Regions from separate parts of the Cupriavidus sp. 05T42 genome, predicted to be linked through region 1. Evidence: predicted binding sites of a transcription regulator. Region 1 holds the regulator's gene; each other region holds the start of a gene.
The links. The regulator sigma-54, encoded in region 1, starts transcription at its own class of promoters, with help from an activator protein. The targets are predictions, from matches to a motif close to TGGCANGNAANCTGCTTT.
Positions count from the first base shown of each region.

Region 1 (4,269 bases):
GACCAGCACATCAGCGGCCTGCCGATCCACGAGCGCGCCCGCATGGGCCTGTCCTACCTGCCGCAGGAGGCCTCGGTCTTCCGCAAGCTCAACGTCGAGGAAAACATCCGCGCCGTGCTCGAGTTGCAATTGGAGAAGGGCAAGCCGCTGCCGAAGGCCGAGATCGAACGCCGCCTGGATTCGCTGCTGGATGACCTGCAGATCGCCCATCTGCGCAACAACCCGGCGCTGTCGCTCTCCGGCGGCGAGCGCCGCCGCGTGGAAATTGCCCGGGCGCTGGCCTCCGCGCCGCGCTTCATCCTGCTGGACGAGCCGTTCGCCGGCGTGGACCCCATCGCCGTGGGCGAAATCCAGCGCATCGTGAGCTTCCTGAAGGCGCGCAACATCGGCGTGCTGATCACCGACCACAACGTGCGCGAGACGCTCGGCATCTGCGACCACGCCTACATCATCAGCGAAGGCACGGTGCTGGCCGCCGGCCAGCCTGAGGAAATCATCGCCAACGAGTCCGTGCGACGCGTGTACCTGGGCGAAAATTTCCGCATGTGACCCATCGGCCGCCGCGTGCGGCCGCGCTTCTCCCGGCCTCCACGGCGACAGCCGGGGTCGATCAGGAAGTCAGAGCGATAGGCGATAGCAATTTCCGTTCCATAGTCGGAAGGATGCGCATAGAATAGGTCGCATGAAACCGTCGCTTCAGCTTCGTCTCTCGCAACATCTGGCATTGACCCCGCAGCTGCAACAGTCGATTCGATTGTTGCAGCTCTCGACGCTTGAACTCCAGCAGGAAGTGGAACAGGCGCTGACCGAAAATCCCCTGCTCGAACGCGAAAACGACTGGATCGAAAGCCCGTTGCGGGTAGCCGCCGATGGCTCGGTCAACCTCCAGAGCGCCCCCGCGCCGGCCTCCTCCGAGCCTCAGCCCAACGGCGACGCGCGCACCGATGGCGCGTCCGGCGGTGAGGACGACAACTACAACGACAACGGCAGCGAGGACTACGGCAGCGACTGGAGCCTCGACGACTTCGCCCGCCGCCCCCAGGGCGACGAGGACGAAAAGTCGCCGATGCAACTGCGCGATGCCGAACCCACGCTGCGCGAGCACCTGATGGGGCAGTTGGCCCCGCTGAAGATCTCGGTGCGCGACAAGGGCCTGGCCATCTTCCTGATCGAATCGCTCGACGATGACGGCTACCTGAGCGCCTCGCTCGAGGAAATCTGCACCGAACTGCCCGAGGAACTCGAATTCGAGATCGACGAAGTCCACGCGATCCTGACCCTGCTGCAGAGCTTCGACCCGCCCGGCGTGGGCGCGCGCAATGCCGCGGAGTGCCTCAGCCTGCAATTGCGTCGCCTGAAGCACTCGCATCGTGAGCTGGCGCTGACCATCGTCAATCATCATCTGGAACTGCTGGCCGTGCGCGACTACACGCGGCTAAAGAAAGCGCTCCAGGTGGACGAAATAGCACTGAAGGCGGCACACGAACTGATTCGCTCGCTGGCGCCGTATCCGGGGCACGCGTTCAACCGTCCCGAGGCCGACTTCGTGGTGCCCGACGTGTTCGTGCGCAAGAGCGGCAGCGGGTGGATCGCGGCGCTCAATCCGGATGTCATGCCACGGCTGCGCATCAACGACATGTATGCGCAGATCCTGCGCGGCGCGAAGGGCGAAACGGGGACGGCAGGCCTGCAGCAGAAGCTTCAGGAGGCGCGGTGGCTTATCAAGAACATCCAGCAACGATTCGATACGATCCTGCGTGTTTCGCAGGCAATTGTGGAACGTCAAAAGAACTTTTTCACGCATGGCGAAATCGCGATGCGCCCCTTGGTTTTGCGGGAAATAGCCGATACACTCGGTTTACATGAGTCGACCATTTCCCGGGTCACCACGAATAAGTACATGGCCACGCCCATGGGTACTTTCGAGTTGAAGTACTTCTTTGGGAGCCACGTCTCTACGGAGACTGGCGGCGCGGCCTCCTCCACGGCAATCCGCGCGCTGATCAAGCAACTGATAGGAGCCGAAGACCCCAGGAATCCTCTTTCCGACAGCCGGATCGCCGAACTGCTGGGTGAGCAAGGCTTCGTGGTCGCACGCCGCACGGTGGCGAAATACCGCGAAGCGCTCAAGATCCCCGCAGTCAATCTCCGCAAGACTTTGTAGCCGAGCCGCAACCGCCTGCCTGGTGCGGCTCTTTCAGAAGGAGAAGCGCTATGAACTTCAAGATCAGTGGACACCACCTCGACATCACGCCCCCGCTGCGTGAGTATGTGGAAACGAAACTGGAGCGAATTGTCAGGCATTTCGATCAGGTCATCGGCGTGAGCGTGCTGCTATCGGTGGACAACCACAAGGAGAAGGACCGGCGCCAGTACGCGGAAATCAATCTGCATCTGAAGGGGAAGGACATCTTCGTCGAAGCGCATCATGAAGATCTGTATGCGGCGATCGACTGTCTGGTCGACAAGCTCGACCGCCAGGTCATCCGCTACAAGGACCGCGTACAGGGCCACGATCGCGAGGCGGTGAAGTACCAGATGGCCGCCCAGCAACTGACGCAGCAGTAGACACCTGCAGGCAACCGAAAACAGAGCGGTTGCCGACCCTGCAGAGGACTGAAAAGAAGAGCTCAAGCCGCGCAATCAGCGCGGCTTTTTTGATGGGCGCGCGCCATGGCGGTGACGGTGCGGGCACCTGGAATGTTTCGTTACCTTATTGCCACGCCGGAGGGCGACCCGGGGCCCCCGGGAGCGGTCAAAATGGGAACAAGTGTTCGCAAGCCGCCCGCCTCGGTGTATGCTCCGCCATACAAATAACGACAGGACGGCCCCGGGACACCCCGGGTGGGCAAGCCGGCCGGCACGTCGTGGCACCGCCGCGACCCCGGCGCTGCATCGCAAAATCGCGGTGGAGCCCTGCTCTATAATGGCCGGACGCTCCAATGCGGGCGTCCCAGACAAGATCTCGGTACCCAAGTTTCGCCCCGAATCCGGCGGGACGGCCTTCGCGCCCCGGCCCGCTAACCTGACTTCTCGCGCATCGCCCATGAATCGTTTGGCCAAATTGCTGCCACCCGGCAACATCCATCTCGACGTCACCGTCACCAGCAAGAAGCGGGTGTTCGAGCAAGCCGGGCTCCTGTTCGAGAACAACCATGGCGTGGCGCGTGCTACCGTGACCGATAACCTGTTCGCGCGCGAATCGCTGGGTTCCACGGGTCTGGGTGCCGGCGTGGCCATTCCGCATGGCCGCATCAAGGGTCTCAAGCAGCCGCTGGCCGGCTTCATGCGCCTGGCCGAGCCCATTCCGTTCGAATCGCCGGACGGCAAGCCGGTGTCGCTGTTGATCTTCCTGCTCGTGCCGGAACAGGCCACGCAACAACATCTGGAAATCCTGTCGGAAATCGCCCAACTGCTCTCGGACCGCGAGATGCGCGAGGGCCTCGCCACACTGCCCACGTCGGAAGCGGTGCATGATCTGCTGACGCAGTGGCACCCCTGACTCCCGCCCCAACGGCCGCCTGAAACGGCCTGTCCGCCCCCGAAAGTCATACGCGCATGGAACTCACCGGCGTCACCTCGCAGTCGATCTTCGACGACAACGCAGCCGATATCAAGCTCTCGTGGGTCGCTGGCCTGGAAGGGGCCGACCGGGCCTTCGACGTGGAATTCGCCCGCGAAGCCACCTCGGCGGCGGACCTCGTCGGCCACTTGAACCTGATCCACCCGAACCGGATCCAGGTGCTCGGCAAGCCGGAAATCCTCTACTACCAGCGCCTCGACGACGAGCCGCGCAAGCGCCAGATGGGCGAGCTGATCCTGCTCGAGCCGCCGTTCCTCGTCGTGGCGGATGGCATGGAGCCGCCGCCAGACCTGGAGCTGCGCTGCACGCGCTCGTCCACGCCGCTGTTCACCACGCCGGTGTCGTCGGCGGCTGTGATCGACCATCTGCGGCTCTACCTGTCGCGCATCTCCGCCCCGCGCGTGACGATGCACGGCGTGTTCCTCGACATCCTCGGCATGGGCGTGCTGATCATGGGCGAGTCCGGCCTGGGCAAGAGCGAACTGGGCCTGGAACTGATCTCGCGCGGCCACGGTCTCGTGGCCGACGATGCGGTGGATTTCGTGCGACTCGGACCCGACTTCATCGAGGGCCGCTGCCCGCCGCTGCTGCAGAACCTGCTGGAAGTGCGCGGCCTGGGCCTGCTCGACATCAAGACGATCTTCGGCGAGACGGCCGTGCGCCGGAAGATGAAGCTCAAGCTCGTG
Region 1 covers NZ_JBFTLH010000008.1:58,242-62,510, reverse strand. Annotated here, with positions in the region: gene lptB (LPS export ABC transporter ATP-binding protein) at 1-549, shown strand, start outside; gene AC1EJR_RS12840 (RNA polymerase factor sigma-54) at 683-2,164, shown strand; gene hpf (ribosome hibernation-promoting factor, HPF/YfiA family) at 2,215-2,568, shown strand; gene AC1EJR_RS12830 (PTS sugar transporter subunit IIA) at 3,047-3,502, shown strand; gene hprK (HPr(Ser) kinase/phosphatase) at 3,559-4,269, shown strand, end outside.

Region 2 (5,343 bases), on a different contig from region 1:
TGTACCGCGTGAAGTACCCCGCCGCCACCTTTGCATCGATTTCCACGCGCGCGTCGGCCGGGATCAGCGCCTCGGGAATGGCCACCTGCTCCACCACCTCGATGCCCTGCGCGGTCAGCGCGCCATGTTTCATATTGCTCATGGACGCCCAGCGGTCGATCCGCCGGATGCCCAGCCAGTGGAAGACGTCGGGCATCAGTTCCTGGAACCGCATGTCCTGCACGCCCGCCACGCATTCAGTCCGCGCGAAGTAGGTTTCGGCGCGGTCGCCGCCCACCTGGCGCTTGCGCGCGTTGTAGACCAGGAACTTGGTCACCTCGCCCAACGCGCGGCCCTCCTTTCGGTTATAGACCACCAGGCCTACGCCGCCCTGCTGCGCCATCTCGATACAGACCTCGATGCCGTGCGCCAGATAGGGCCGGCACGTGCAGATGTCGGAGCCGAACACATCCGAGCCATTGCATTCGTCGTGCACGCGGCAGGCCACGCGGGTCTCCGGCTGGCCCAGCTTGGCCACATCGCCGAAGAAATAGAGCGTCATGCCACCGATGGGGGGGAGGAAGACCTTGAGGTCGGGCCGCGTGACGAGTTCCGGGAACATGCCGCCGGTCTGCTCGAACAGGCTGCGCCGCAGGATGCTTTCCTTGATATTGAAGCGCCGCGCCAGGCCCGGCAGGTACCAGACCGGGTCCACGGCGGCCTTGGTCACGCGCACATCGCCATTGGGATAGAGGATCTCGCCATCGGGCACCAGCCGGCCAGCGGCGATGGCCGCCGTCAGCTCCGGCATATTGATATGGGCGCGCGTGACGGCGATGGTCGGGCGGATGTCCACGCCGGCGGCGATGCGGTCTGCGAAGACGGTGGAGACGAGGTGGCCCCAGGGGTCGAGCGAGACGATCTTGTCCGGATCGCCCCACTGGGCATGGGGCCCGATGGACTCGGCCGGCGCCGTGTCGGTCAGGTCCGGCCGATGCGCGCGCTGCAGGCTGCCCGAGGCCACCGCCAGCGCGCGATAGATCGCATAGGCCCCGGCGTGGGTGCCGATCACGTTGCGGCGCGTGAGGTCCGTGAGGCTGGCGATGACCGGTCCCCGCTCGGCCGCCGTGGGGGCGCCCCAGTGGATCGGCTCGGCCGGCTTGTCGCGGCGCGCGTGCGAGGTCAGGACGATGTGATCGGACATGACAGCCTCTTCCCCGGATGCCCCGGTATCTGGAATCCTGACCAAATGGTCAGGTTTGTATCTCCATACTAGGCAACGTTCGTGCCATCGCCCAAGTGGGGTTGTTACGGTAGGTGTGGCGCCGAACGCACCGTGGCAGTGCGTTGCCCGCGCCAAGGCGAGGCGGTGGGCACCATCAGGGCGATGGGGTCAATTTAGGACTTCGGCTATGTCGAGGTCGACAGGCATTTTCCATACTGGCTGCATCGCGCCCCAGACGGGGCCAGCCACAGCATGGAGAACATCATGAAACTACTATCCGCCTTAGCGGCAGTCGCCGCATCCCTCAGCGTGTTGGCGCCTGTGGCGGCGCAGGCCGCGGGGACATCGGCCAGCCTGCTGCCCGCCTCCTGCGTGACGGTGTCGGCGCAGGCCGGCGAGGCCCAGCGGGCACCCGGGCCGCGCGTGCGATGTGTGCTGCCGTCCGGCAAGGTGTCGGGCATGGTGCCCGTGGGAGGGATGTCGCACGGGGCGCCCGCGGACTGGCGCCGGGTCATCGAGGACCCGGCCGCCCGCAAGGCGCTGGTGCCGACATACAGCTGAGAGCGCTAAGGCGCTAAGGCCAGATCAGGCCTCGGAAGTGACCGACTTGTCACGCGCCGGCCAGATCGCCTCGCGCAACACATGGAGGACATCGACCGATTCCACATAGCGATGGAACACCGCCCCGGCCAGATTGCTGGCGACCCAGGCGGCCCCCATGCCCAGTGCGTTGAGCACGGGCTGCCCCGGCGCCAGGTGCGAGACCGCCGCATTGACCACCAGGCAAACCGGAAAGTGGACCAGGAAGACCGAATAGGAAATCTTGCCGAAATAGGCCGAGAGATCCGCCAGACGGCCGCCGGGCCAGCGCTCCAGCCAGTCCCCGCGCCGGGAGATGGCCAGTAGCAGCGCCGTGGCCAGCGCCACCGCGATGCGCAGCCGGAAGTCCACCACCAGCGCCGCCACGCCCAGCGAGGCCAGCAGGATCAGCGCCATCGGCGAGCGCCCCGGGTTCGACACCCAGTAGGCCAGCGTGCCCATGCCATAGGCACCAAAGAAATAGATCGCCCAGATATCCCAGCTGGCGTCGCGGTTGAACCAGAACAGCGACGCCACGGCCAGCGCACCCACCAGCGCCATGCCCCACGGCAGGCGCCGACGCGGCGCCGCGCGCGCCACCCACAGCACCATCACGAGCAAGGCGAACAGTTGCAGGTCGATGGCGATATACCAGACGCCGGCGGACAGCGCGTCCACATCGAGAATGTTGTGCAGCAGCAGCAGATGCGCGACGAACTGCGCCAAGTGCGGGGCGGCCGGAATGGAGTCATGCGTCATCCAGGTGCGCGCCAGCGCAGCCCCGGCAATCGCCACGAGAATGGCGACGGCAAACGGCACCACCAGCTTCTGATAACGGCGCCAGATGGTCCCCAGCGGATTCGCGGCCGTCAGAATCCCGCCCGGCGCAAGGCTGCGCGCGGCCAGGAAACCACTGACAACAAGAAAGACCTGCACGGCAATGCGCGCATAGTCGGCCAGCCAGCCAATCAGCCCCGGGGCAAGGGCGTGCGCGGCATCGGACATCGGCCCGTAGAAGGCCAGATGGTGCAACACGATCAGCTGTGAGCTGACCGCCTTCAGCGCGTCAATGCACGCCAAACGAGAAGGACGGGTGCCCATTTGTTATGAGAACGATACAAAGGTGCGGGATTGTACCTTGTTGGTGCAGGGACGGATGGGGGTCAAAGGTTACGGATGTAACAAGGATAGGTGGGATGGCGCGCCGGCCACGATGAAAGTCAAACCATGCCCAATTCTTGGGCGCGTCTGATAGACCTCTCAGACAATGCGCGGGTAGAACGTCTGCTGGTTCAACCCTAGTCATACAGACCAGCGCATGGAAAACGAAATCAAAAACAATCATTTACTGCGGCGGGACCTCGAAGATCTCGTTCGCGAAAGATTCGGTTATCGGCTTTTTGGCACGACGCCGACGCCACGGGAAATCATCGAACTTCTGGATCTCGAAGGAACTGCCCGGCGCATCGAAATAAGGAGTTTATGTATTGTGCAAAAGATATGGAATTACAGGTTCGTTATTAAAATAATCGCTGGCATCATTCTCGCCTTCATCGTCGTTATTATGCCTGCAGATATCTGGGACGCATGGACTGTCCCTCATGAATACCCCTTTGGAGAGGAAGGCCCAGCCGCTTCGATGTGGGCTTATCGGTCCCAGCAGAATTATCTGATATCAAGCATCTCACTCTGGACCACCAGTACTCTCGCCCTCTGGCCCCTGCTTGCCAGGCGCGCCCGAATGCGGACCCGCATCCTGCGCGCGCTCCCCTTTGCCGTGGTCTGGGCGCTGATGGCCTATGACGGCTCCCGGTTGACCTAGCGCGGCCCGTTCCCCAAAACCGGGCATTTGCTTATGACGAGAATATCCTTCCTGCGCCGCAGGCCCGGGGTATACCCTTGCCGCTTTCGTCAGCACCCTCGGATCCCATGTCGCCGTTTGCCTCGTTTTCGTCCCTGCAACGCCTGATTGCCGCTGCTGCCCTGCTCGCCGGGGTAGTGGCGCCTGCTCTCGCCCATGCCGATAGCCCGGTTCTCCACAAGATTCGCGAGACGGGCACGATTACGCTCGGCTATCGGGAATCGGCGTTGCCGTTTTCGTTTGCCGACGACAAGGGCCAGCCGGCCGGGTATGCGGTGGATCTCTGCCTGCGTGCCGCCGAGGCCGCCCGCGTCAAGGCCGGGTTGAAGGAGATCAAGGTGCGCTGGCTGCCGCTGACGCCGCAGAACCGCATTCCGGCCGTCGTCAATGGGCTGGTCGACCTCGATTGCGCGCCCAATACCAATACGCTGGAGCGCCAGAAGCAGGTGGCGTTCAGCGTTTCGCACTATGTATCCACGGTGCGGATGCTGGTACGGGCCGATTCGGGTATCAAGTCGCTCGAGGATCTGCGTGGCAAGACCGTGGTGACCAGCGCCGGCTCCACCGGCGACCGCCACGTGCGACGCCTGAAGGCCGACTATGGCTATCGGGACGTCTACGCCAAGGATCATGGCGAGTCGTTCCTGCTGCTGGAGACGGGCCGCGCCCAGGCCTTCGTCATGGACGATGTGCTGCTGGCCGGGCTGCGCGCCAAGTCGAAGGATCCGTCGCAGTTCGTGATTGTCGGCCCGGCGCTGTCGGTGGAGCAGAACGCGCTGATGATGTCCAAGGCGGACCCTGAGTGGAAGCGGCTGGTCGATCAGGCGCTGGCGGGCACCTTCGCCACGCCGGACGTCGTCGCGCTGCAAAAGCGCTGGTTCCAGCAGCCGATTGGCACGCGTGGCACCAACCTCGCGCTGGCGCCCTCCGCCGAGGTCACACAGGCCTGGAAGCACCCCTCTGACGCCGTGACCGAATAAGCACTTTTCGGCATCCATCTCGGGGCGGCACGCGGCTGCCGCCCCCGGAAAACCCCTGAGTTGACGGCTTCACCGGCCTTGGACACACTGGCCCGAGCGGGCTGACATGCTGTTTACTGGCCGGTAAGCCCGCACAACGCGAACCGCCGGAAGGCGGCACCACTCAGGAGATCCCATGAACAAGATCATCGCCACCGCAGTTGCGCTGGGCCTGGCTACCGCCTCCGTGGCGGCCATCGCACAGGACAAGAAGCAGTTCGACCCGTACTCGCAAGGCGCGAAGTCCGGCGAGAAATTCGACACCTACAGCCAGGGTGCGAAGTCCGGCGACAAGTTCGACCCGTACAGCCAGGGCGCGAACAAGAGCACCCGTGCGGATCTGGTGGATCAGTCGGGCCAGCCGAAGAAGGACAAGACCAAGAAGACCACCAAGAAGCCCACGCAGGGCAACTGATTGGCCGCTGGCCGGTCACGGATCTTCCCGTGCGGAAACAGGCCCCCCAAGACATTGGGGGGTTTTTTATTGGCCGGATGCGGGTGTCAGCGCTCCGCTGGGGCCTCGGGGTCCAGCATTTCCAGCCCGGTCACGTCCACGCGCTGGACCTTGTTGTTCTGGCGGACTTCGGTGCGCAGCACGAAGGCCTCCATCGGGCAGTACCAGTCGGTGACGTGCAGCACGCTCGGCTCCAGCTGCAGGATCTCGTCGCCCACCATCAACG
Region 2 covers NZ_JBFTLH010000017.1:113,279-118,621, forward strand. Annotated here, with positions in the region: gene AC1EJR_RS21170 (GTP cyclohydrolase II) at 1-1,183, opposite strand, end outside; gene AC1EJR_RS21175 (hypothetical protein) at 1,469-1,765, shown strand; gene AC1EJR_RS21180 (acyltransferase family protein) at 1,790-2,884, opposite strand; gene AC1EJR_RS21185 (hypothetical protein) at 3,102-3,605, shown strand; gene AC1EJR_RS21190 (amino acid ABC transporter substrate-binding protein) at 3,713-4,624, shown strand; gene AC1EJR_RS21195 (amino acid ABC transporter permease) at 4,800-5,078, shown strand; gene AC1EJR_RS21200 (hypothetical protein) at 5,165-5,343, opposite strand, start outside.
Region 2: AC1EJR_RS21170 (GTP cyclohydrolase II) is a predicted target of sigma-54. The motif match lies at 1,253-1,270, and genes of this name have one in related genera.

Region 3 (5,343 bases), on a different contig from region 1:
CCCCTTGGTCACGCGGTGGTGGCCGGCGGGGTGGGTCACGCCATGAAAGTCCTGGTTGACCGCCTTCCGGCCAGCGTCCGAGTGTTGGCCAACGCTGACCTGGAGCCCGCCGGACATGGCGCGGTCGCCTCGATACCGGGTAGTGATCCGATCAGCCCAGCGCGCGCTTGCTGGCCGACTTGTAGTGCGTGCTGTAGAGCGTGATGCCCACGAAGGTCAGGCCACCCACCAGGTTGCCCAGCACAGTCGGGATTTCATTCCAGATCAGGTAGTCCATGAGGGTGAAGTTGCCGCCCAGCATCAGGCCCGACGGGAACAGGAACATGTTCACGATGGAGTGCTCGAAGCCCATGTAGAAGAACACGAGCACGGGCATCCACATGCCGATGACCTTGCCGGACACCGAGGTCGACATCATGGCCGCCACCACGCCGGTGGAGACCATCCAGTTGCACATCACGGCGCGGATGAACAGCGTCAGCATGCCGGCGGCGCCATGCGCGGCGTAGCCCACGGTGCGGCCTTCGCCGATGTGGCCGATCTTCTGGCCGATGGCGTTCGGGGCTTCGGAGAAGCCGAAGGTGAAGATGATGGCCATGAAGAACGCCACGGTGACGGCGCCGGCGAGGTTGCCACAGAACACCAGGCCCCAGTTGCGCAGCACGCCGCTCCAGGTGGCGCCCGGGCGGCGGTCCAGCACGGCCAGCGGCGCGAGCGTGAAGACGCCGGTCAGCAGGTCGAAGCCCATCAGGTACAGCATGCAGAAGCCAACCGGGAACAGCAGCGCGCCAACCAGCGCGTTGCCGGTGTTGACAGTGATGGACACCGCGAAGGCTGCCGCCAGCGCCAGGATGGCGCCGGCCATATAGGACCGGATCAGCGTGTCACGCGTGGACATCAGCAGCTTGGACTCTCCGGCATCGACCATCTTGGTGACGAACTCGGTGGGGGCGAGATAGGCCATGGGGTATTCCTCTCCGTTTCCTTCGTTTGGCTCAGAAAAGACAAACGGCGTCCGTCCGCCCGGCCTATGGCCGGCACGTGACAGGACGCCGTCATCCTTGATGCTTTACAGGGTGATGCACTGCCGGGCCGTCATCAGCCCGATGTCAGTGCTGACGCACGTTCCATGCCCGCCGCCGGGTGGGGCCGGGTTGGGCCGGGTTGGGGCAAGTGACGATCTAGGGGGCGTTGGTAGTGCATGGGCTGCCCGCTTTTGGTGCGCGCGGCCGGGCGGGTTCAATCCTGGTGCTGATCGTCGTCCTGTGGGGGCAGGGCGAGGCCGGTGAGCGAGAGGGTGGCTTCGGCAATGTCCGCCAGCCGGCGGTTGTTGTCCATCGACGCCTTCTGCAAGGCCCGGAACGCGGCGTCCTCGCTGAGCCCCATGCGGGCCATCAGCGCGTTCTTGGCGCGCTCGATCACCTTGCGCTCCTTGAGCGCGCGCCGGGCGGCATCGAGTTCCACTTCGGTCTGGGCCAGTCGCGCCGACTGCTGGCGCAGCAGGCGCTCCAGCGACGTGACGGTGGTGGCGTGCACCTCGGCGGGTCCGTTTCCGGCATCGGGCATGCCCGGCAGCACAGGGGCGGCGGCGGGTTGCTCGGCCACATCGAAAAAGCGCTCGACGGCATGGGTATGGGGCGGTGGGTTGTCCAGTAGCTGGCGCAGCAGCCCGGCCGAATCCTGGAGATCGGCCTGGGAACGCTGGATCTGCGCCTCGCAGGCCTTGCGCAGGTCCTGCACCACCTGCATCTCCAGCGTCCACATGCCCGTGATGACCTCGCTGCAGACTTCGAACCACTTCTCGCTGTCGTCGTGCACCAGCGCCGTGCCCGGCGGCGTGGTCAGCAGCGTGCGGCGCATGCCGTCCTGCGCGGCGACCGCGGCGCTGGCCTGCCGTTGCCGCCATGCGGCGAGCAGCGACGGGTCGGCGAAGCGCTCGAACATCTGGAAGCTGCGCTGCTGGGCTTCCACCAACTGCTGCACGCGCTGCGGCGCGGTGCCCGCACAGGTGCCGGAGGCGAACATCTGCGCCCCGACGGCCCGCTCCTGCCCGGCGGCTTCCTTGCCCTGCACGAGGTAGACGAAGGCCACCAGCGGCCGGGCGATGCCCGGATACATCGCCACATCGGCCAGATGGAAGATCAACTCCAGCAGCGCGGCAATCAGGCGGCTGAACGCCGCCACGGCGTCGTGCGCGGTGGTCTGGCATTGATCGATGGACTGGCGCAGCGCCGGCAGCGTGGCCAGATCGAGCTGGACCCAGGCCATCAACGACACCATCGACGCCGTACCCGTATGGCCCGCTTCCAGCTGGCTGGCGAAGCGCTCGCCCAGCCGGGAGGCGATGTGGACCGCCTCGCCCATCGCCGTCTGGCGCTCCTGCGCCAGCCGTTGCCCACCGGAGGCCAGGAAGATGCTGCTGGCCCCCCGTTCACGCTGCAAGGCGTGGATCAGCTGGCCGATCAGGTCGGCCAACTCCACGCGACTTGCCATCAGGCGGACGGCCTCGATTTCGAGCTGCTTGGCCCGAAGGACGAGGGTTGAGGCGGAAAGGGGCATTGTTCTGGGAATGTGGGCGCGGCCGGGATGGGTACTACGCATTTGCCAGGTACTACGCAAATGTCGTGCCATTTGTATCATCCGCCGTACCTTCCCGGCCCCCCGGACCGGCTACAGCGCCTGCACCTGCACAGGCGCGCCGGGTTTGCCGTTCTCGGACGGGGCGATCACGAGATAGCGGCGCGCGCCGGCCCCCGTATCGTCGCGCACCACCTGCCGGATCGGGCCAATCGCGTTGACGATGGCCGAGCCCGCCGGATTCGACATGAAGGCGGCGAGCGGCTCCAGCGGGCCGCTGCCGTCCGCGCGGGTGGCGAGCGCCAGCACGTAGGCGCGCTTCGGCTGCAACCCGGTCGCCGAAGCCTGCAGGACCTGGAGCAGTCCCTGATCGAACAGCGTGACGCTGGTCGGCGCATGGTCGGTGGCCACAGGCTTGCCGTTCACGACGCCATGCAGCTTCAGCTGCGTGGTCTGCCCGGCCACCCCCAGCGGCTGGAGTCCCTGCGTGCCGTCGCCCTCGGGCACGGCGTTCGGCACATAGGCGATGGCCTGCGGCGCCTGCCCGACCGGCACGTTGGCGACTACCCGATTGGTGGCGGTGTCGATGGCGGCCAGCTGGTCGGCGTTCTCCAGCCCCACGTAGATGCGCGTGCCGTCGCCCGAAGGCCAGATGCCGTGCGGCAGGCTGCCCACCGGAATCGTGGCCACCTGGGAGAAGTCATCGGTCCGGAACACCTTGACCTGATTCAGCCCGCCGACCGTGATGTAGGCGAAGTCGCCCGCCGCCGTGTGGGCGAAGTTCACGTGGTTGGTGATCGGGCCGGTCTCCAGCGTCTTGATCAGGCGGAAGGGCGGGCGGGCCTCGAACACCTGGGCCTTGCCGACGTCCTTGAGCGTGAACCAGACCTGCTTGCCGTCAGGCGTGGCGGCGATGTTCGGGCAGAACGGGCTCTCCTGCTTCACGCGCCCCACGATCTGATGGTCGGCCACGCTGACCACGGCCGTTTCCGGATTGAACGACGAGCAGATGTAGCCGTACTTGCCATCGGGGGAGAAGATCTGCATGCCCGGGCCGTCGGCCACGGTGATGCGGGTCTTTTCCTGGAACGTGGCGGCGTCGATCACCGAGATGTAGTTCTCCCCGCGCACGGTGACCCAGACCTCCTTGCCGTCCGGCGTGTAGAACGCCTCGTGCGGCGACCGTCCCACGTAGGTGACGTGCTTGACGGCGTTGGTAGCCGTGTCGATGAACGATACCGAGTTCGACCCAATCGACACGATGGCAAGCGTGCGGTGATCCGGCGAGAAGCCCATCCCGTGGACCAGCACCTGACCGCGATACAGCGGGCTGAAGTTGCCCGGCGCGGGGTCGCCCAGGCGGATGACGCCCAGCAGCCGGTTGTCCGCCGGGTCCGTCACGGAAACCGTGTTGGAGAACTGCTCGGCGGCATAGAGGCGGTCGCGGTGGCTGATGGGGACGTCCGGGGCCGTCGACGGTCCCGGCGCCTGCCCGGCCAGAACCGCGCTGGCCGCGCCGAGCAGCAGCATGAGGGAGAGGGTGTTCCTGAGGGAATGTCTTGTCATGGTCGTGGGCGCATCAGTGCGCGTGAGCGGAATGGCTGGGGGTGGTGGGTTGGCTGGCCGATTGGGCCGGATCGGGGCGGGTGGGCGCCGGCGCGGATGGGGGCAGGGGCTGTCCGAGCGCGAGCCGCATCGCGGCAATCTCCTGCAACTGGTCGACGATGATTTCCTGCGCGATGCGTCGGAGTTGCTCGTTCTTGCCGTGGCGCAGCTCGGCCATGGCCATGTCGATGGCGCCCTGATGGTGGGGAATCATCATCGCGACGAAGTCCTCGTCGACGTTGCCGCCGGGCTTGACCGCCATGTCGTCCATCATTTTTGTCATGGCGGTATCGCTTTCCGACAGGAACGCAGCGCTGTCAGGGCTGGCGGGCGGGGCGGCGACGGCGGGCAGCGCAAGGGCGGCCAATAACGGCAGGAGGAGCCTAAGCGGTGGTGATGGGGATCGGTGATGACTGGGCACGGGGCTCCTCGTGAAGGGTGGCGGCCTGGTTGCGGCCGCATGCCCCGTAAACGCAGGACACCCTGCTGTTATTCCCTCGCCACCTCAGCGTAAATTTATACCCGGGTAATATTGACTTTAATTTTATCCGGGTATAAATTGTGGACGTCATCACGGGGAGCCACCATGAGCCCAATCGATCATCTTCCGTCCCATACCGCCTTCGAAGGCCATCGTCGCCTCGCCTCCGGCCCGCTCGGCGTGGTTGCGCTCGCGGTCAGGCGGGCGATGGAGGGGGGCACCAGCGACCCGGTGCTGGTGTTCGACAACGCCACCGGGCGCACCATCGACATCGACACACGCGGCAGCGATGCGGACATCGTCGCCCGTTTTAGCCCGGAGGGTGGGCGTGCCGATGCCGCCGATCAGGAAGACGCCCCGGACGCGCCGCGCGGCAGGGGCCGCCCCAAACTAGGCGTCGTGGCGCGCGAGGTCACGCTACTGCCGCGCCACTGGGACTGGCTCGCCCAGCAGCCGGGCGGGGCCTCCGTGGCGCTGCGCAAGCTCGTGGAAGAGGCACGCCGCGCCAATGCCCATGGCGATAACCGCCGCGTAGCGCGGGAGCGCGCGTATCACTTCATGTCCGCCATCGCCGGGGATCTTCCGGGCTTCGAGGAAGCGTCCCGCGCGCTGTTCGCGGATGACCGGCAACGCATGGACGAAATGATCGCCGGCTGGCCGGAGGACGTGCGCGGGCATGT
Region 3 covers NZ_JBFTLH010000003.1:271,188-276,530, reverse strand. Annotated here, with positions in the region: gene AC1EJR_RS05445 (bifunctional protein-serine/threonine kinase/phosphatase) at 1-117, opposite strand, end outside; gene AC1EJR_RS05440 (formate/nitrite transporter family protein) at 152-964, opposite strand; gene AC1EJR_RS05435 (nitrate- and nitrite sensing domain-containing protein) at 1,240-2,493, opposite strand; gene AC1EJR_RS05430 (YncE family protein) at 2,671-4,143, opposite strand; gene AC1EJR_RS05425 (DUF305 domain-containing protein) at 4,157-4,603, opposite strand; gene AC1EJR_RS05420 (DUF2239 family protein) at 4,769-5,343, shown strand, end outside.
Region 3: AC1EJR_RS05435 (nitrate- and nitrite sensing domain-containing protein) is a predicted target of sigma-54. The motif match lies at 2,613-2,630, and genes of this name have one in related genera.

Region 4 (5,343 bases), on a different contig from region 1:
GCGCCAGCTCTACGCCACGGGTCAGGTTGGTCGCGATGTCTTGCTGGAGGCCGAATGCGCCGCCTACCACGGCGCCGGCACCTGCACCTTCTACGGCACGGCCAACAGCAACCAGTTCCTGATGGAAATCATGGGCTTGCACATGCCGGGCTCGGCCTTCGTGCACCCGGACAGCGGACTGCGCGATGCGCTGACGGCGGCCGCGGCACAGCGCGCGCTGGCGCTGATCGCGCGCGGCAACGCGTACACGCCGCTCGCCCAGATCGTGGACGAGCGGGCCATCGTCAACGCCATGGTCGGCCTGCTGGCCACGGGCGGTTCCACGAACCATACCATCCACCTTGTCGCCATGGCGCGTGCCGCCGGCATCGTCATCGACTGGAATGACTTCGACCGCCTGTCGGCGGTCACGCCGCTGCTGGCGCGCGTCTATCCGAACGGCTCGGCCGATGTGAACCACTTCCACGCCGCCGGCGGCGTGGCCTATGTGATTGGCCAACTGCTCGAAGCCGGGTTGCTGCACGAGGACGTCCAGACCGTGATGGGGCAAGGGCTGGCGCGCTACACCGAGGAGCCGGTGATGACCGACGGCGCGCTGCGCTGGCGCGACGGTCCGACCACGAGTGGCGATGCCGCCGTGCTGGCACCGGCGTCGGCGCCGTTCTCGAAGGAGGGCGGGCTGCGCCTGATGGCCGGCAACCTCGGCCGGGGCGTGATCAAGGTGTCGGCCGTGGCCGACGAGCACCGTATCGTGGAGGCCCCGGCCCGCGTGTTCGACTCCCAGGAGGCGCTGCAAGCCGCCTTCGAGGCCGACGAACTGAATCGCGACGTGGTGGCGGTGGTCCGCTTCCAGGGGCCGAACGCCAACGGCATGCCCGAGTTGCACCGCCTCACGCCGGCACTCGGCGCACTGCAGGATGCTGGCCACAAGGTGGCGCTGGTGACCGATGGCCGCATGTCGGGCGCGTCCGGCAAGGTACCGGCGGTGATTCATGTGGGTCCGGAGGCGCTTGTAGGCGGCCCGTTGGCGCGGGTGCGCGATGGCGACTGGATTCGTGTGGATGCCGTAGCCGGCACATTGACCCTGGTCGGCGATGCCGCCGCGCACGCCGAATTCGCCGCGCGCATCCCGGCGACCGCGCCGGACGACGATTTTGCGCGCTTCAGCATGGGGCGCGGCCTGTTCGGACTGTTCCGGCGCCATGCCCGGATCGCCGAAGAAGGCGGCAGCGCCCTGGACTTGTCCGAGGCCGACGCCGCGCCCGCTGTCCAAACGGCCGGCGTGGTCGCACAATAGGCGGGCGCCCAACTTGCCCTGCACGCACTTAGTCGTCGTTTAGTCATCGTTTAGTCGTTTTACGATTTTCAGCAATCGCCGCGGCCAGGTATCTCCATGCCGCGGTGCACCTTCGCGCCACGTCTTTCGCGCCCGAAGGCTACCGACAAGGATGGCCCGACCATCCGACCATGATCGACGGAGCAGACATGATCTATATCCTGATGGGCGTTTCCGGCAGCGGGAAAACCACGGTCGGCCAGTTGCTGGCCAGCCAGCTGCATTGCGGCTTCCACGATGCCGACGCCTTCCACAGCGAGGCCAACAAGGCCAAGATGCACAACGGCATTCCGCTGACCGATGAGGACCGCTGGCCCTGGCTGGCCGCGATGCGCGCCGCCATCGACACCGCCCGGGCCGAGGGCCGCACCCACGTTTTCACCTGCTCGGCGCTGCGCCAGACCTACCGCGACCGCCTGACCCCGCCCGACGGCGGTGTGACCTTCGTCTTCATGAAGGGCGACGCCGGCACCATCGGCAGCCGGCTGTCGGCGCGCACGGACCATTTCTTCAACCCGGCGCTGCTGCAAAGCCAGTTCGACACCCTCGAGGAGCCACGCGACGCGCTGGTGCTGGACATCCGCCGCACGCCCGAGGCGCTGGTCCAGGACATCCTGGACAAGTGCCCGCCCGAGTCGGCCGCCTGCTCCGGCAAGCCCGCCGCCTGATCTGAACTGACCTGAAGCCGCCAGCCAGCCCTTGGCGCCGTGCCTTCGGCGGCGCCTGGCTGGCAAGCATCTTGCTAAACCGATTCGCGTGCCGGCGCGCGTGACCCTTGCGGGTTTTGCCGGTGCGGATATGCTGAAAGAGCCAACTCGACAAGGCATCGACAAACGGGCGACCGGGGAGACGGCACGGCACGGTCAGTACGAGGCCGGCGCGGGCGCCCATTTCACGAAGGAGCGGCCATCATGGCGGCGCGGTTTTTCGACGAGATGCTGGAAGGGCGGGAGGACGGAGCAGTGGCGGCCATCGAGGCCGGACAGACGCTGCCGTCAGGGGCGGTCAGGGCCCACTACCGCAATTTTGCGGACTGGATCGGGCGGCAGTCCGGTTCGACGATGGACAACAAACGCGCCGAGGCGGACCTTATCTTCCGGCGCGTGGGCATTACCTTTGCCGTCTACGGCGACAAGGACGAGTCGAACAGCGGCACCGAGCGCACGATTCCGTTCGATGTGATTCCGCGCATCTTCCCGGCCAGCGAGTGGGCCACGCTCGAGCGCGGCCTGCGGCAGCGCGTGGCGGCGCTGAACCGGTTCATCCACGATATCTACCACGGCCAGGACATCATCCGCGCCGGCGTGATTCCGCCCGACCAGATCTACAACAACGCCCAATACCGGCCGGAGATGCTCGGCGTGGATGTGCCGCGCGACATTTATGCCCATGTGGCCGGCATCGACGTGGTGCGGGCCGGCGAGGGCGAGTTCTACGTGCTCGAGGACAACCTCCGGGTGCCGTCCGGCGTTTCGTACATGCTGGAAAACCGCAAGATGATGATGCGGTTGTTCCCGGAGCTGTTCGCGCGCAACCGGGTGGCGCCGGTGGCGCACTATCCCGACCTGCTGCTGGACATGCTGCGCAGTGTCTCGCCCCAGAACATCGCCGATCCCACCGTGGTCGTGCTCACGCCGGGCATGTACAACTCGGCGTACTTCGAGCATGCATTCCTGGCTCAACAGATGGGCGTGGAACTGGTGGAGGGCAGCGACCTGTTCGTCGAGGACGAGCACCTCTATATGCGGACCACGCAGGGGCCGCAGCGCATTGACGTGATCTACCGGCGCGTGGATGACGACTTCCTTGATCCCCTCGCATTTCGTCCAGATTCGGCGCTCGGTGCGGCCGGGCTGCTGTCGGTCTACCGGGCCGGCAATGTGACGATCAGCAACGCCATCGGCACGGGCGTGGCCGACGACAAGTCGATTTACCCCTACGTGCCGGACATGATCCGCTTCTATCTGGGCGAGGAGGCCATCCTCAACAACGTGCCGACCTATATGTGCCGGCGCCCGGACGATCTCCAGTTCGTGCTCGACCATATGGCCGACCTCGTGGTCAAGGAAACCCACGGCGCGGGCGGCTACGGCATGCTGGTCGGACCGGCGGCCACGCGCGCCGAGATCGACCAGTTCCGCGAGGTGGTGAAATCGCGCCCCGAGCAGTACATCGCCCAGCCGACGCTGGCGCTGTCCACCTGCCCGACCTATGTGGAGTCGGGCATCGCGCCGCGCCATATCGACCTGCGGCCGTTCGTGCTGTCGGGCAAGGAGGTGCGCATGGTGCCGGGCGGGCTGACCCGCGTGGCGCTGCGCGAAGGGTCATTGGTGGTCAACTCCTCTCAGGGGGGCGGCACCAAGGACACCTGGGTGCTGGAGCGCTGAGCCATGGAACACGCCGATCGCCGGGAGAACCCATCATGTTGAGCCGCACCGCCGACCATCTGTTCTGGATGTCCCGCTATACCGAGCGCGCCGAGAACACCGCGCGCATGCTCGATGTCAATTACCAGACCTCGCTGCTGCCGCAGTCCGCCGAAGTGGCCGAGCAGGGCTGGTGGGCGATGCTCGATATTTCCGAGCTGACCCACGCCTTCGACCACAAGTACGGGCTGCTGCACCGCGACGACGTGATCGACTTCATGGTCCGCGACATGACCAATCCGTCGTCGATCATGAGCTGCCTGCGCGCGGCGCGCGAGAACGCCCGCGCGGTGCGCGGCTCGCTGACCACCGAGGTCTGGGAGACGCTGAACACCACCTGGCTGGATGTGCAGCGCATCATTGCCGAGGGTGAGCTGCGCGACGACCCGTCCCGCTTCTTCGAATGGGTCAAGTTCCGCTCGCATCTGGCGCGTGGCGTGCAGTTCGGCACCATGCTCAAGGACGACGCCTTCCACTTCATGCGGCTCGGCACCTTCCTGGAGCGGGCGGACAACACCGCGCGGATCCTCGATGTCAAGTTCCAGGCCTCCGGCCGGCGCGACGAGGACGATCTCGCTTTCCAGGGCGGCCAATCGCAGAGCCAGAGCCAGGGCGGGGGATTCCGGAGTCAGTCCCAATCCCAGTCCCAGGACGGTAGCGGGCAGTCCCAGAGCCAGTTGCAGAACGATGACCTGAACCGCGAGCAGAACGACTTCTATCACTGGGCAGCCGTGCTGCGCTCGGTGTCCGGCTTCGAGGTGTATCGCAAGATCTATCGCGCCGTGATCACGCCGCAACGCGTGGCGGAGCTGTTGATCCTGCGGCCGGACATGCCGCGCTCGCTGGTGTCGAGCATGGACGAGGTGGTCGCCATTCTCGCGCTGGTGGCCAACCAGCAGTCGTCGGAGACGGAGCGCCAGGCTGGTAAACTCCACGCCGACCTGAAATACGCGCGCATCGACGACATCTTCGCCGTTGGCCTGCACGCCTACCTGACCAGCTTCCTGGAGCGCATTGGCGATCTCGGCAACGGCATCAGCCGGGACTTCCTCGTCCCGCTGGCTGCCTGACGAGGTGCCGGGAACGCCACACCGTTGCCGGATCGGGCGGGTGGCGGGCCGGGCACCGGTCGCCGCGGCGCGTGCCTTATCGTGAAATACAAGATCCACCACAAGACGGTCTACCGTTACACCGAGCCAGTGCGCCGCAGCGTGCACGAACTGCGGCTCGCGCCGCGTTCGGGGCCGCTTCAGTCCGTGCAGGGCTGGACGCTGTCCGCCCCGGGCAACCTGTCCGAGGCCCGCGACGGCTTTGGCAACATCGTCCATAACTTCACGCTGTCCGGCCCCGCCCAGACGATTTCGATCACGGCGACTGGCGAAGTAGAAGTGATGATTTCGCCTCTCGATGAGGTGGAGTCGCCCGGCCACCATGGCTTCCACGACCAGCCGGACGCCGGCGAGTCGCGCGTGTCGCCCCTGTACTTTGCCGCCGCCACGCCGCTCACGCAGGCCCCGGCCGCGCTGCGCGCGTTCGCCGCGCCGTTCCTGGCCGCCGGCCACGACGTGCCGGCGTTGCTGG
Region 4 covers NZ_JBFTLH010000005.1:132,643-137,985, reverse strand. Annotated here, with positions in the region: gene edd (phosphogluconate dehydratase) at 1-1,297, shown strand, start outside; gene AC1EJR_RS08555 (gluconokinase) at 1,486-2,004, shown strand; gene AC1EJR_RS08550 (circularly permuted type 2 ATP-grasp protein) at 2,248-3,723, shown strand; gene AC1EJR_RS08545 (alpha-E domain-containing protein) at 3,759-4,832, shown strand; gene AC1EJR_RS08540 (transglutaminase family protein) at 4,914-5,343, shown strand, end outside.
Region 4: AC1EJR_RS08550 (circularly permuted type 2 ATP-grasp protein) is a predicted target of sigma-54. The motif match lies at 2,065-2,082, and genes of this name have one in related genera.